3 regions of the Enterobacter sp. 6722112 genome follow, and region 2 is predicted to be linked to each of the others. Evidence: predicted binding sites of a transcription regulator. Region 2 holds the regulator's gene; each other region holds the start of a gene.

Region 1 (4,254 bases), 190 kb from region 2:
CCTGGGCGATATGGACTTCAAAGTAGCGGGTTCCCGTGACGGTATCTCTGCCTTGCAGATGGATATCAAAATTGAAGGTATCACCAAAGAGATCATGCAGGTTGCTCTGAACCAGGCTAAAGGTGCGCGTCTGCACATCCTGGGCGTGATGGAACAGGCGATTAATGCGCCGCGTGGTGATATTTCTCAGTTCGCCCCACGTATCCACACCATCAAGATCAATCCAGACAAGATCAAAGATGTTATCGGTAAGGGCGGTTCTGTTATCCGTGCACTGACCGAAGAAACGGGCACCACCATCGAAATCGAAGATGACGGTACTGTGAAAATCGCAGCAACCGACGGCGAGAAAGCGAAATACGCTATCCGTCGTATCGAAGAGATCACGGCAGAAATCGAAGTGGGCCGTATCTACAATGGTAAAGTGACCCGTATCGTTGACTTTGGCGCATTCGTTGCCATCGGTGGCGGTAAAGAAGGTCTGGTACACATCTCTCAGATCGCTGACAAGCGCGTTGAGAAAGTGACCGATTACCTGCAAATGGGTCAGGAAGTACCGGTGAAAGTTCTGGAAGTTGACCGCCAGGGCCGTATCCGTCTGAGCATTAAAGAAGCAACCGAGCAGTCTCAGCCTGCTGCGGCACCGGAAGCCCCGGCTGCTGAACAGCAAGGCGAGTAAGGTTGCCATTTGCCCTCCGCGCAGGCGGAGGGCTTATTATCAGGCAGGACGCCTTGTTAAGCCGCCGGGGGACAGGACGTTCATCCAATAGTTGTCTTCGGGAGTGGGAAATGAAGCCTTTTTTGCGCTGGTGTTTCGTTGCGACAGCTTTAACGCTGGCAGGATGCAGCAACTCTGCCTGGCGTAAGAGCGAAGTCCTCGCAGTGCCATTGCAACCGACTTTGCAGCAGGAAGTCATTCTGGCACGCATGGAACAAATACTTGCCAGTCGGGCTTTAACCGATGACGAACGCGCACAGCTTTTATATGAGCGCGGAGTGTTGTATGATGGTCTCGGTCTGAGGGCACTGGCGCGAAATGATTTTTCACAAGCGCTGGCGATTCGACCTGATATGCCTGAAGTATTCAATTACTTAGGCATTTATTTAACGCAGGCAGGCAATTTTGATGCTGCCTATGAAGCGTTTGATTCTGTACTTGAGCTTGATCCAACTTACAACTACGCGCACTTGAATCGCGGTATCGCATTGTATTACGGCGGTCGTGATAAGTTAGCGCAAGATGATCTGCTGGCGTTTTATCAAGACGATCCTAATGATCCTTTCCGCAGCCTGTGGCTTTACATCGTTGAGCAGAAGCTCGATGAGAAGCAGGCCAAAGAAGCACTGAAACAGCGCTTCGAGAAATCGGACAAGGAACAGTGGGGATGGAACATTGTCGAGTTCTACCTGGGCAACATTAGCGAAGCAACGCTGATGGAACGCCTCAAGGCGGACGCAACGGATAACACCTCGCTCGCTGAGCATCTCAGTGAAACCAACTTCTATTTAGGTAAGTACTACCTAAGTCTGGGGGATATGGACAGCGCTACGGCACTGTTCAAATTAGCGGTTGCTAACAACGTACATAACTTCGTTGAGCACCGTTATGCATTGTTGGAATTATCGCTCTTGGGCCAGGAGCAAGACGACCTGGCAGAATCGGACCAGCAATAGCTGACGACATAAACATCAGCCCGTAATCTTTTGATTGCCATCACCTTCACTGGTGAGGGCGTTGTTGTTCGTCAATACACCTAATTTGAGCCGGTTCACACTTTTCAATGAAAATTGCTAATCATTTTCACGATGAGCTAAGTAGACTGGCCGCCATTAATATCGAGGCACTTGTACTACATGGCTGAATTCGAAACCACTTTTGCAGATCTGGGCCTGAAGGCTCCTATCCTTGAAGCCCTTAACGATCTGGGTTACGAAAAACCATCTCCGATCCAGGCTGAGTGTATCCCACACCTGCTTTCTGGTCGTGACGTGCTGGGCATGGCCCAGACTGGTAGCGGTAAAACCGCAGCATTCTCGCTGCCGCTGCTGAACAACATTGATCCGGACCTGCGCGCGCCGCAGATCCTCGTCCTGGCTCCAACCCGTGAACTGGCTGTTCAGGTTGCTGAAGCTATGACGGAATTCTCTAAACATATGCGCGGCGTAAACGTGGTAGCCCTGTACGGCGGCCAGCGTTATGACGTGCAGTTACGCGCCCTGCGCCAGGGTCCACAGATTGTTGTCGGTACGCCGGGCCGTCTGCTGGATCACCTGAAGCGCGGTACCCTGGACCTCTCTAAACTGAGCGGTCTGGTACTGGACGAAGCCGATGAAATGCTGCGTATGGGCTTCATCGAAGACGTAGAAACCATCATGGCGCAGATCCCGGAAGGTCATCAGACCGCTCTGTTCTCTGCAACCATGCCAGAAGCGATCCGTCGCATTACCCGCCGCTTCATGAAAGAGCCGCAGGAAGTGCGTATTCAGTCCAGCGTGACCACTCGCCCGGACATCAGCCAGAGCTACTGGTCTGTGTACGGCATGCGCAAAAACGAAGCGCTGGTACGTTTCCTGGAAGCAGAAGATTTTGATGCGGCGATCATCTTCGTTCGTACCAAAAACGCGACCCTGGAAGTGGCTGAAGCCCTGGAGCGTAGCGGCTACAACAGCGCAGCGCTGAACGGCGACATGAACCAGGCCCTGCGTGAGCAGACTCTGGAGCGTCTGAAAGACGGTCGTCTGGATATCCTGATTGCAACCGACGTGGCAGCACGTGGCCTGGACGTTGAGCGTATCAGCCTGGTTGTAAACTACGATATCCCAATGGACTCCGAGTCTTACGTTCACCGTATCGGCCGTACCGGTCGTGCGGGTCGTGCAGGCCGTGCGCTGCTGTTCGTTGAGAACCGCGAGCGTCGTCTGCTGCGTAACATTGAACGCACCATGAAGCTGACCATTCCAGAAGCCGAGCTGCCAAACGCAGAACTGCTGGGCAAACGCCGTCTGGAAAAATTCGCCGCGAAAGTACAGCAGCAGCTGGAAAGCAGCGATCTGGATCAGTACCGTGCGCTGCTGTCCCAGATCCAGCCTGTCGCTGAAGGCGAAGAGCTGGACATGGAAACCCTGGCCGCAGCACTGCTGAAAATGGCGCAGGGCGAACGTAGCCTGATCGTGCCACCTGATGCGCCGATGCGTCCTAAGCGTGAGTTCCGTGACCGTGACGATCGTTTCGAACGTCGTGGCGACCGTAACGACCGTGGTCCACGTGGTGACCGTCCAGAGCGTGGTGGTGAAGACCGTCCACGTCGCGAGCGTCGTGACGCTGGCGAAATGGAACTGTATCGCATTGAAGTGGGCCGTGATGATGGTGTTGAAGTTCGTCACATCGTTGGCGCGATCGCTAACGAAGGCGACATCAGCAGCCGTTACATCGGTAACATCAAGCTGTTCGGTTCCCACTCCACCATCGAGCTGCCAAAAGGCATGCCGGGCGAAGTACTGCAACACTTTACTCGCACCCGCATCCTGAACAAGCCGATGAACATGCAGCTGCTGGGCGATGCACAGCCACGTCCTGACCGTGGCGGCGAACGTCGTGGCGGTGGTCGCGGTTTCGGTGGCGAGCGTCGTGAAGGCGGTCGCAGCGAAGGTCGCGGTGGTGAAGGCCGTCGTTTCTCCGGTGAGCGCCGCGAAAACCGTGGTCCACGCCGTGAAGAAGGCGCCAGCCGTCGTCGTTTCGGTGACGCGTAAGCCTTTCGCTTCTGACGTAAAGTAAAGTATACAGCCCCGATAGTTGCTATCGGGGCTTTTTTTATTCCTTTTGTACTCTTGTACTGGTACAGTGCAACACACTAAAATGCAGAACCACATTTTTCACTGGAGATAAGGCCGCATGGCAACACTAACCACCACCCAAACGTCACCTTCGCTGCTTGGCGGCGTGGTGATCATCGGCGGAACCATCATTGGTGCCGGGATGTTTTCCCTGCCTGTGGTCATGTCCGGTGCGTGGTTCTTCTGGTCGCTGGCGGCGCTGGTTTTCACCTGGTTCTGCATGCTCCATTCCGGGCTGATGATCCTTGAAGCAAACCTGAACTACCGCATTGGCTCCAGCTTCGACACCATCACCCGAGATCTGTTGGGCAAAGGCTGGAACCTGGTGAACGGGCTGTCCATCGCGTTTGTACTCTATATCCTGACCTACGCGTACATTTCAGCGAGCGGGTCGATTCTGCATCACACCTTCTCAGAGAT
Region 2 (4,254 bases):
CTGCGCCAGATCCGGCGTCAGCATCGTGTGCTCCCGCGCCAGCGTCGTCATGGCATTGATGTGCTCGACGATAAACTGGCTGTGCGTGACCCACAGCTTCATGTCAGCCAGATAGTGCGCGTTAAAGCCCGGCTCCTGCATGGCCTGGTTAAGGGAGTTGAACAGGGCGTTATGCGCCTGGTTGACCTTCATGCGCTCGTAGGCCAGCGGAGAGGGCTGCGGGTCATCGCTCAGAATAAGACGAATGGCCTGCTGATCGGCTTCGAGCGCGTCGTGGGCGTTCTGCCTCAGCAGCCCGCTTTGCCACTGCGGCCACAACCAGACCATGCCGCCAAAGGCGATCAGGCAGCCAATTAGCGTATCGACCAGCCGGGCAATAATAAACTGTTCCCCGTTAAGCGTGAGCAGTTGCAGGGTATACACCGCCGTGACCGTAAAGCCCACCATCGCCCAGCCGTAGTTTTTGCGGATGATCAGGTAGCTCACCAGCGTGATCGCCAGCATACCGGCCAGGGTATAGCCTTCCGGCACGTGAAAGTGCAGCGTCACGCCCGCGATAATCAGCCCCGCCATCGTACCGCCCGCCCGATGCAGAATGCGCACCCGCGTGGCGCCATAGCCGTTCTGGGTGACAAACAGCACGGTCATTAAGATCCAGTAGGGTTTCGGCAGGTGCAGGGCCATTCCCATCAGGCTGGCGATGCTCAGCATCACACTGATCCGCGCGGCATTGCGCAGGGCGGAAGATTTCAGTGATAGATAGCTTTTGAGCGCGGGCAGCAGCGGCAGCCGTTTTTGCTTATCGGCCATCAGGTCCCGGGCATAAAGCGGGCGCTGGGTGCGTAACACCCGGGCGATGCGGCTGAAATGCCAGGCAGCAAATTGCCCGACCGGGTTATCCGCGTGCTGACGCGCAATCTTTTCCAGCGCGCCGAGCTGTTTGTCCATGTTAAAGCGCGTCGGGTAGCGGTGATAGAGGATATCGTCAGCCAGCACCCGCAGGCGGGCCGCGACGGTCTGCGCGTTCCAGCGGATCACCGCTTCCGCATGGCTGCGCTCCACCAGCTTTTGCACCTCTTCCGGATTATGAAGGCTGACGGAGATATGCTCCTGCAAATCCAGCCCGACCTGGAAGGTTCGCAGCAGCGGCTTGTATTCATGATTTTTGTTGGCGGCAAGCATGTGCAACTGCTGATAGCACTGGCTGATCAGATCCACCACTTTTTGCTGGCGCGCCAGCAGCGGCGGCAGGGATTTTTCCGGGTCGGTATGTTGAGTGAGCAGGGTGTATTTTGCTTCGCAGTATTCAGCAAGCTGCACGTAGAGCAGGCTCAGGGATTCGCGCAGCGGCTGTTCCCGCCACAGCCAGAACCAGAACCAGTTAAACAGCCCGTACCATAGCGTGCCGAGGGCGTAAATCAGCAATGGCTCCCACACCGGCATATTGCCCGCAAGGCTTAAGGTGAAGATGGCGGCAATCAGCGACGCGGGAAGCAGGCGGGCGTGCAGCGAGCTGATTTCGGCGGTGACGCCGAGCGTCATCGCCAGCACGGTCAGGATCAACGGCAGAGGAATGTCGCGGGCCAGTAAAAGTTGTACGGCAAGGCTACAGCCGGCAAACAGGCAGCCGCCAATAATCAGACGTTTAAAAAAGCGTTTATGCGGCGTATCCAGACCGGCAATGTTGCAGCAGGCGGGCACGAGGGAAAACAGCAGGCCTTGCTGAAGATGTCCGAGGATCAGGCCCACGGCCACGGGAAGACACAGCACCAGCGTTTGTCGTAGTGCGTAGTTAACTTCCGGGTGATAGATCAGCCTGCGCCACATGAGGAGTAGAGACAAAAACGGCGTGCCACCCTGCGGCGGCACGCCGTTTGACCGAAATTAACGGGTTCCGTAGACCACGATAGTTTTACCGTGGGCAGAGATCAGGTTCTGGTCTTCCAGCATCTTCAGGATACGGCCCACTGTTTCACGGGAGCAGCCGACGATCTGACCGATTTCCTGACGGGTAATTTTAATTTGCATACCGTCAGGGTGGGTCATGGCGTCTGGCTGTTTCGCCAGGTTCAACAGCGTCTGCGCGATACGACCGGTCACGTCCAGGAAGGCGAGGTTACCCACCTTCTCAGAGGTCACTTGCAGACGGCGTGCCATCTGGGAAGAAAGACGCATCAGGATGTCAGGGTTGACCTGAATCAGCTGACGGAATTTCTTGTAAGAAATTTCAGCCACTTCACATGCTGTTTTTGCACGAACCCAGGCGCTACGTTCCTGGCCTTCTTCAAACAGGCCCAGTTCACCGATAAAATCGCCCTGGTTCAGATAAGAAAGGATCATCTCTTTCCCTTCTTCATCTTTGATCAGCACGGCCACCGAGCCTTTAACGATGTAATACAACGTTTCCGCTTTTTCACCCTGGTGAATCAGCGTGCTCTTTGATGGGTACTTATGAATGTGGCAATGAGACAAGAACCATTCGAGAGTCGGGTCTGTTTGCGGTTTGCCAAGCACCATGCGCTGTTATCCTCTGTTATAAGCTGTCACCAGAGTCATAAGATGCATCCGGACTCTGGGGTTGCAATCGAATTCTTACCCATACCTGGGAAGTCGGCTGTCGTAACGTTTCGCAGCCAGTAAAGTTTGATGTCCTCTGCATACATGTGTAACGTCAATGTATTACTGTAGCATCCAGAGTGTTTTAGCATAGCTTTCGCCGCGTGTCTCCTGGTGTCTCGCTTCAGCATGACGCAGGTCGCCTTCCGTTGCGAGAAATGTAACGTACACGTAATCTGTCATAAAAAATGCAACGTTGGAGTGAGTGAATATGCAAGCGCGTGTGAAATGGGTTGAAGGGTTAACGTTCCTGGGCGAGTCTGCTTCTGGGCACCAGGTTTTGATGGATGGCAACTCCGGCGATAAAGCGCCAAGCCCAATGGAAATGGTGCTGATGGCGGCAGGCGGATGCAGTGCGATCGACGTGGTGTCGATCCTGCAAAAAGGCCGTCATGACGTGACCGATTGTGAAGTGAAGCTGACGTCGGAACGTCGTGAAGAGGCGCCCCGCCTGTTCACGCATATTAATTTGCACTTTATCGTCACCGGCAAAGAACTGAAGGACGCGGCGGTCTCGCGTGCGGTTGACCTGTCTGCGGAAAAATACTGCTCTGTGGCGTTAATGCTGGAGAAAGCGGTAAAAATCACCCATTCGTATGAAGTGATCGCGGCTTAATTTTTGGCGGGTGGCGCTTCGCTGACCCGCCCTACAAAAGCACGCCCGTAGGCCCGGTAAGCGCAGCGCCACCGGGCAAAACAATTCACGCGATCTGCTTTCCTTCCATCAGCCGCTGCACCAGCGGTGTCATGATCAGCTCCATTGCCAGCCCCATTTTTCCGCCCGGTACCACTAACGTATTCATGTGCGAAATAAACGAACCCTGTAGCATCGCCAGCAGCCAGGGATAATCAATGCCTTCCAGGTTGCGGAAGTGGATCACCACAAAGCTCTCGTCCAGCGACGGGATGCTTTTTGCAGCGAACGGGTTAGAGGTGTCCACGGTGGGGACGCGCTGGAAGTTAATGTGGGTTCGGGAGAACTGCGGCGTCAGGAAGTTGATGTAATCTTCCATGGAGCGCACCACCGAGTCCATGACCGCCTCTCGCGAATGGCCGCGCTCGCTCATGTCACGCGTCAGCTTCTGGATCCACTCAAGGTTAACAATCGGCACCACCCCCACCAGCAAATCCACGTGGCGCGCCACGTCGTGCTGAGGCGTCACCACGCCGCCGTGCAATCCTTCGTAAAACAGCACGTCAGTCGGTTCCGGCAGCGGCTGCCAGGGCGTGAACGTGCCGGGGACCTGGTTCCAGGGCACGGCTTCATCGTAGGTGTGGAGATACTTGCGGGACTGCCCGGTACCGCTTTGCCCGTATTCACGGAAGGTTTGCTCCAGCAGGCCGAAGTCATTGGCCTCCGGGCCGAAGTAGCTGATGTGTTTACCCAGATCGCGCGCCTTGCGGATGGCCATATCCATCTCCGGGCGCGTGTAGCGGTGAAAGCTGTCGCCTTCTACCTCTGCCGCCCGTAAGTTAAGCTGGGCGAAGATCTTGCGGAAGGCGAGGCTGGTGGTAGTGGTTCCCGCCCCACTCGAACCCGTAACGGCAATAACCGGATGTCTGGCAGACATAGCAACTCCCTGACTGGAAAAGTGTAAAGATCAGCCGTGAAACGCGTTGCGTGGCATGATATTGACC
Region 3 (4,254 bases), 2.6 Mb from region 2:
TTTTTCCATCATCAGCTTGCCGAACAGCATACGGCCCTTTTCACCACCGGAGAGCACTTTGGCGGGCTTTTTGATATCGTCCTGGCTGAACAGCAGACGCCCCAGAATGCTGCGTACCGCCTGCTCGTCGTCGCCTTCCTGCTTCCACTGGCTCATCCAGTCGAAGACGGTCAGATCGTTTTCAAACTCATATTCATGGTCCTGCGCGTAGTAACCAATCTGCGCGTTTTCAGACCATTTCACGGTACCGTTATCCGGTTGCAGTTCACCGACCAGGGTTTTCAGCATAGTGGATTTACCCACGCCGTTGGCGCCGAGGATAGCTATCTTCTCGCCCACTTCCAGCAGCAGGTTGAAGTTTTTGAACAGCGGGCCTTCATCGAAACCTTTGGTGAGGGCTTCCACTTCCAGCGCGTTACGGAACAGCTTCTTGTCCTGCTCGAAGCGGATGAACGGGTTCTGACGGCTGGAGGCTTTAACCTCTTCCAGCTTGATTTTGTCGATCTGACGGGCACGCGACGTTGCCTGGCGCGATTTAGAGGCGTTGGCGCTGAAGCGGCTGACGAAGGATTGCAGGTCAGCAATCTGCGCTTTCTTCTTGGCGTTGTCGGCCAGCAGACGCTCGCGCGCCTGGGTTGCCGCCGTCATGTACTCATCGTAGTTGCCCGGATAAACGCGCAGCTCGCCGTAGTCCAGATCCGCCATGTGAGTACACACCATGTTCAGGAAGTGACGGTCGTGCGAGATGATGATCATGGTGCTGTCGCGATCGTTCAGCGTCTGCTCCAGCCAGCGGATGGTGTCGATGTCCAGGTTGTTCGTCGGTTCGTCGAGCAGCAGGATGTCCGGATTAGAGAACAGCGCCTGTGCCAGCAGCACACGCAGCTTCCAGCCTGGCGCGACTTCGCTCATCGGGCCGTAATGCTGTTCAACCGGAATACCGACGCCCAGCAGCAGTTCGCCCGCACGCGCTTCCGCAGAGTAGCCGTCCATTTCGCCGTATTGCGTTTCCAGGTCGGCCACTTTGTAACCGTCTTCTTCGCTCATCTCAGCGAGACCGTAGATACGATCGCGCTCCTGCTTCACTTCCCACAGCTCCGCGTGCCCCATGATCACGGTGTCGAGCACGGTGAACTCTTCGAAGGCGAACTGATCCTGACGCAGCTTACCGATGCGCTCGTTAGGGTCGAGCGACACGTTACCGAGCGTTGGCTCCAGGTCACCGCCGAGGATCTTCATAAAGGTGGATTTTCCGCTACCGTTGGCACCAATCAGGCCGTAACGGTTGCCGCCGCCAAATTTGACGGAAATGTTTTCGAACAGCGGCTTACTGCCAAACTGCATAGTGACGTTGCTGGTAACTAACACGGAGAGATTCCTGCGAAAAGTGTGATAAACGCGGCATTATGCCACAATTCCGAATTGAGATCCCGTGTTGCGGTAATCCACTAAACTTTAACAAAATCGAAAAAAATGTGATTTCGTACACATCTGAATTCCCAGTTAACGGGAATGCACATATAATGCGCTCCCATTACCGATTCAGACTTATCAACTCATCGCCAGAATGGCTTAGATACCTCGCATAACATGAACATGAAATTAACAACGCTTTTTGCGGCGGCGTTAGCCGTAGTAGGTTTTTGTAAGACCGCGTCTGCGGTGACGTATCCCCTGCCGACAGACGGAAGCCGTCTGGTGGGTGAAAACCAGGTGGTGACGGTGCCGGAAGGGAACTCTCAGCCGCTGGAATACTTCGCGGCGCAGTATCAGCTCGGTCTGTCGAACATGCTGGAGGCGAACCCGGGCGTTGACCCGTATCTGCCGAAAGCGGGTACCGTACTCAACATTCCACAGCAGCTGATCCTGCCGGATACCGTGCACGAAGGTATCGTGATTAACAGCGCCGAAATGCGTCTGTATTACTACCCGAAAGGCACCAACACCGTGATCGTGCTGCCTATCGGTATCGGTCAGCTGGGTAAAGACACTCCGCTGAACTGGACCACCAAAGTGGAGCGTAAGAAAGCGGGCCCAACCTGGACGCCGACCGCCAAAATGCACGCTGAGTACATTGCTGCCGGCGAACCGCTGCCAGCCGTTGTGCCTGCCGGCCCGGATAACCCGATGGGTCTGTACGCGCTGTACATTGGACGTCTGTATGCCATTCACGGTACTAACGCCAACTTCGGTATCGGCCTGCGCGTAAGCCACGGCTGCGTGCGTCTGCGTAATGAAGACATCAAATTCCTGTTCGATAACGTGCCGGTCGGTACGCGCGTGCAGTTCATTAACGAACCGGTGAAAGCGACGTCAGAGCCGGACGGCAGCCGTTACATTGAAGTGCATAACCCGCTGTCCACCAGCGAAGATCAGATCAACAACAACGAAATCGTACCGATTAAGCTGACCAGCGCGGTGCAGTCCGTCACCTCTCAGGCGGATGTTGACACGACCATCGTTGATCAGGCGATTCAGAACCGTTCCGGTATGCCGGTGCGTCTGAACTAATCGTGAGAATTAAAAAAGCGGGCCGCGGGGCCCGCTTTTTTTTATCCGTTATTCACGATAACGATGCCGCCATGGTCATAGCGATAGTGACAATGGGCGTACTCCAGCGGCGTACCATCTTCAAGATAGATCACCTGCTCTACCTCCAGCACCGGGTCGGTTGGCTCGCAGACAAGGTGTTGCATATCCAGCGTACTGGGCTTCAGCGCCCGCACCACCCGATACGATCCCATGATCTTCAGCCCCAGCGTCTCCTGTACATACCGGAATACCGAACTTTCAAGATGGGTTTTGTTCAGACCGGGCACCAGATTGAGCGGCATTACCGTAGCGTCCAGAGACATCGGCTCACCGTTCAGTAAACGCAGACGGATAAAGTCATAGATCGGCGTATCCGGATTTATCATCAGCGACGCCTGCTCTTTCTCGTTCGGGAAGCGCAGTTCGAAGTGCACCACCTGACTCGTCACCGTGCCTAAATGTTCCCAGGTTTTGGTCGCCCCGAAGTAGTCGCTGCCGGAGAGATCCCACTGGGAAAGCTGGAGGAAATTTTTGCGGATGAACGTGCCCTGCCCCTGTCGGGTATAAACCAGCCCTTCTACGATCAGCTGACGCATCGCCTGCTGAATAGTCATCCGGCTGGTGCTGAACTCCGCCGCCAGCGCGAACTGGTCCGGCAGAGGTTCATTGGCGGCGTACTGCTGGGTGATAATGCGTTTCTTAATTTCCCGCGCTATGGTGATGTACTTCGCCGCCATCGTCCTTCCTTAAATTAGTGTTCTGTCCCGCTGTTTTTCAACGCCACTCGCTCGGCAACTTTGAGGAAAGGCAGGTAGAAGAATACACCAAATACGATGATTGCCAACTGCACCACCACCGCCCGCCAGTCCCCCGCCGTCGCCAGCCAGGCGCTGAGGATCGGCGGGGTCGTCCACGGGATCATCACCACGCAGCGCGACATGAGCCCCAGCGTGGTACAGAGCCACGCAAAGTAAATCCCGATAGCGGGCAGCAGCACAAACGGGATCATCAGCGGCAGGTTAAAGACTATCGGCAGGCCGAAAATCACCGGCTCGTTGATGTTAAACAGACCCGGCGCCAGCGACAGACGCGCCACCTGCTTCGCTGATTTCTGTCTTGAGAAGATGAAGATAGCAATCAGCAATGAGATTGTGCTGCCCGTCCCGCCCACCATGCCAAAGGTCGGCACAAAGATGTTGTTGATGATGTGCGGGATCGGCTGGCCGTTGGCAAAGGCCAGCATATTCTCATTGGTATTGATCAGCAGAAATGGCTCCAGCACCACGCTGTTGACCACCGACTGATGAATACCGAGCGTGAACAGGAAGTTACCGAAGCTGTAAATGAAGATCGTCCCGGGCAGGCTGGTGTTGATCAGCCGCAGCGGCTGCTGAATAAATGTCGTAATGAGATGGATCAGATCCGTGTGCAGCACGTTCGCCAGTATAGCCGCCAGCACCGCAAACAGGGAGAGCGTGAGGATCGTCGGGATCAGCGCGGTAAAGGATTTGCTCACCGCTGGCGGTACGTTCTCCCCCAGCGAAATGTGCAGCGCCTTCAGCCGTGAAATGGCGATAAACAGCTCGGTTGAGAGCAGCCCAATCAGCACCCCGGCGAAAATCCCGGTGGAACCGATATTGGCGAACGTCAGCACCTGGGTAACGTTTACCGTGGCGTCGCTGCCGACGGGAGTAATCTGTAAGCGCATCGGCATCATGATGA

The links. Region 2 encodes CRP, which controls carbon source genes, mostly activating them, when cyclic AMP is high. Its sites were predicted from a motif close to ATGTGANNNNNNTCACAT; they were not measured.
Region 1: a site for CRP is predicted at 1,758-1,775, ahead of yrbN (protein YrbN). Genes of this name have one in related genera too.
Region 3: a site for CRP is predicted at 1,474-1,491, ahead of ldtB (L,D-transpeptidase). Genes of this name have one in related genera too.

The regions. Positions count from the first base shown of each region.
Region 1 covers NZ_JBZWGR010000007.1:3,711,417-3,715,670, reverse strand. The annotation lists gene pnp (polyribonucleotide nucleotidyltransferase) at 1-679, shown strand, start outside; gene nlpI (lipoprotein NlpI) at 790-1,674, shown strand; gene yrbN (protein YrbN) at 1,782-1,862, shown strand; gene AC4OVU_RS19190 (DEAD/DEAH family ATP-dependent RNA helicase) at 1,855-3,750, shown strand; gene mtr (tryptophan permease) at 3,893-4,254, shown strand, end outside.
Region 2 covers NZ_JBZWGR010000007.1:3,902,361-3,906,614, reverse strand. The annotation lists gene AC4OVU_RS20270 (YccS/YhfK family putative transporter) at 1-1,827, opposite strand, end outside; gene crp (cAMP-activated global transcriptional regulator CRP) at 1,885-2,517, opposite strand; gene AC4OVU_RS20260 (OsmC family protein) at 2,828-3,232, shown strand; gene AC4OVU_RS20255 (phosphoribulokinase) at 3,318-4,187, opposite strand; gene AC4OVU_RS20250 (YheU family protein) at 4,218-4,254, opposite strand, start outside.
Region 3 covers NZ_JBZWGR010000007.1:1,252,891-1,257,144, reverse strand. The annotation lists gene AC4OVU_RS07490 (ABC-F family ATPase) at 1-1,368, opposite strand, end outside; gene ldtB (L,D-transpeptidase) at 1,591-2,511, shown strand; gene AC4OVU_RS07480 (GntR family transcriptional regulator) at 2,553-3,269, opposite strand; gene AC4OVU_RS07475 (PTS sugar transporter subunit IIC) at 3,284-4,254, opposite strand, start outside.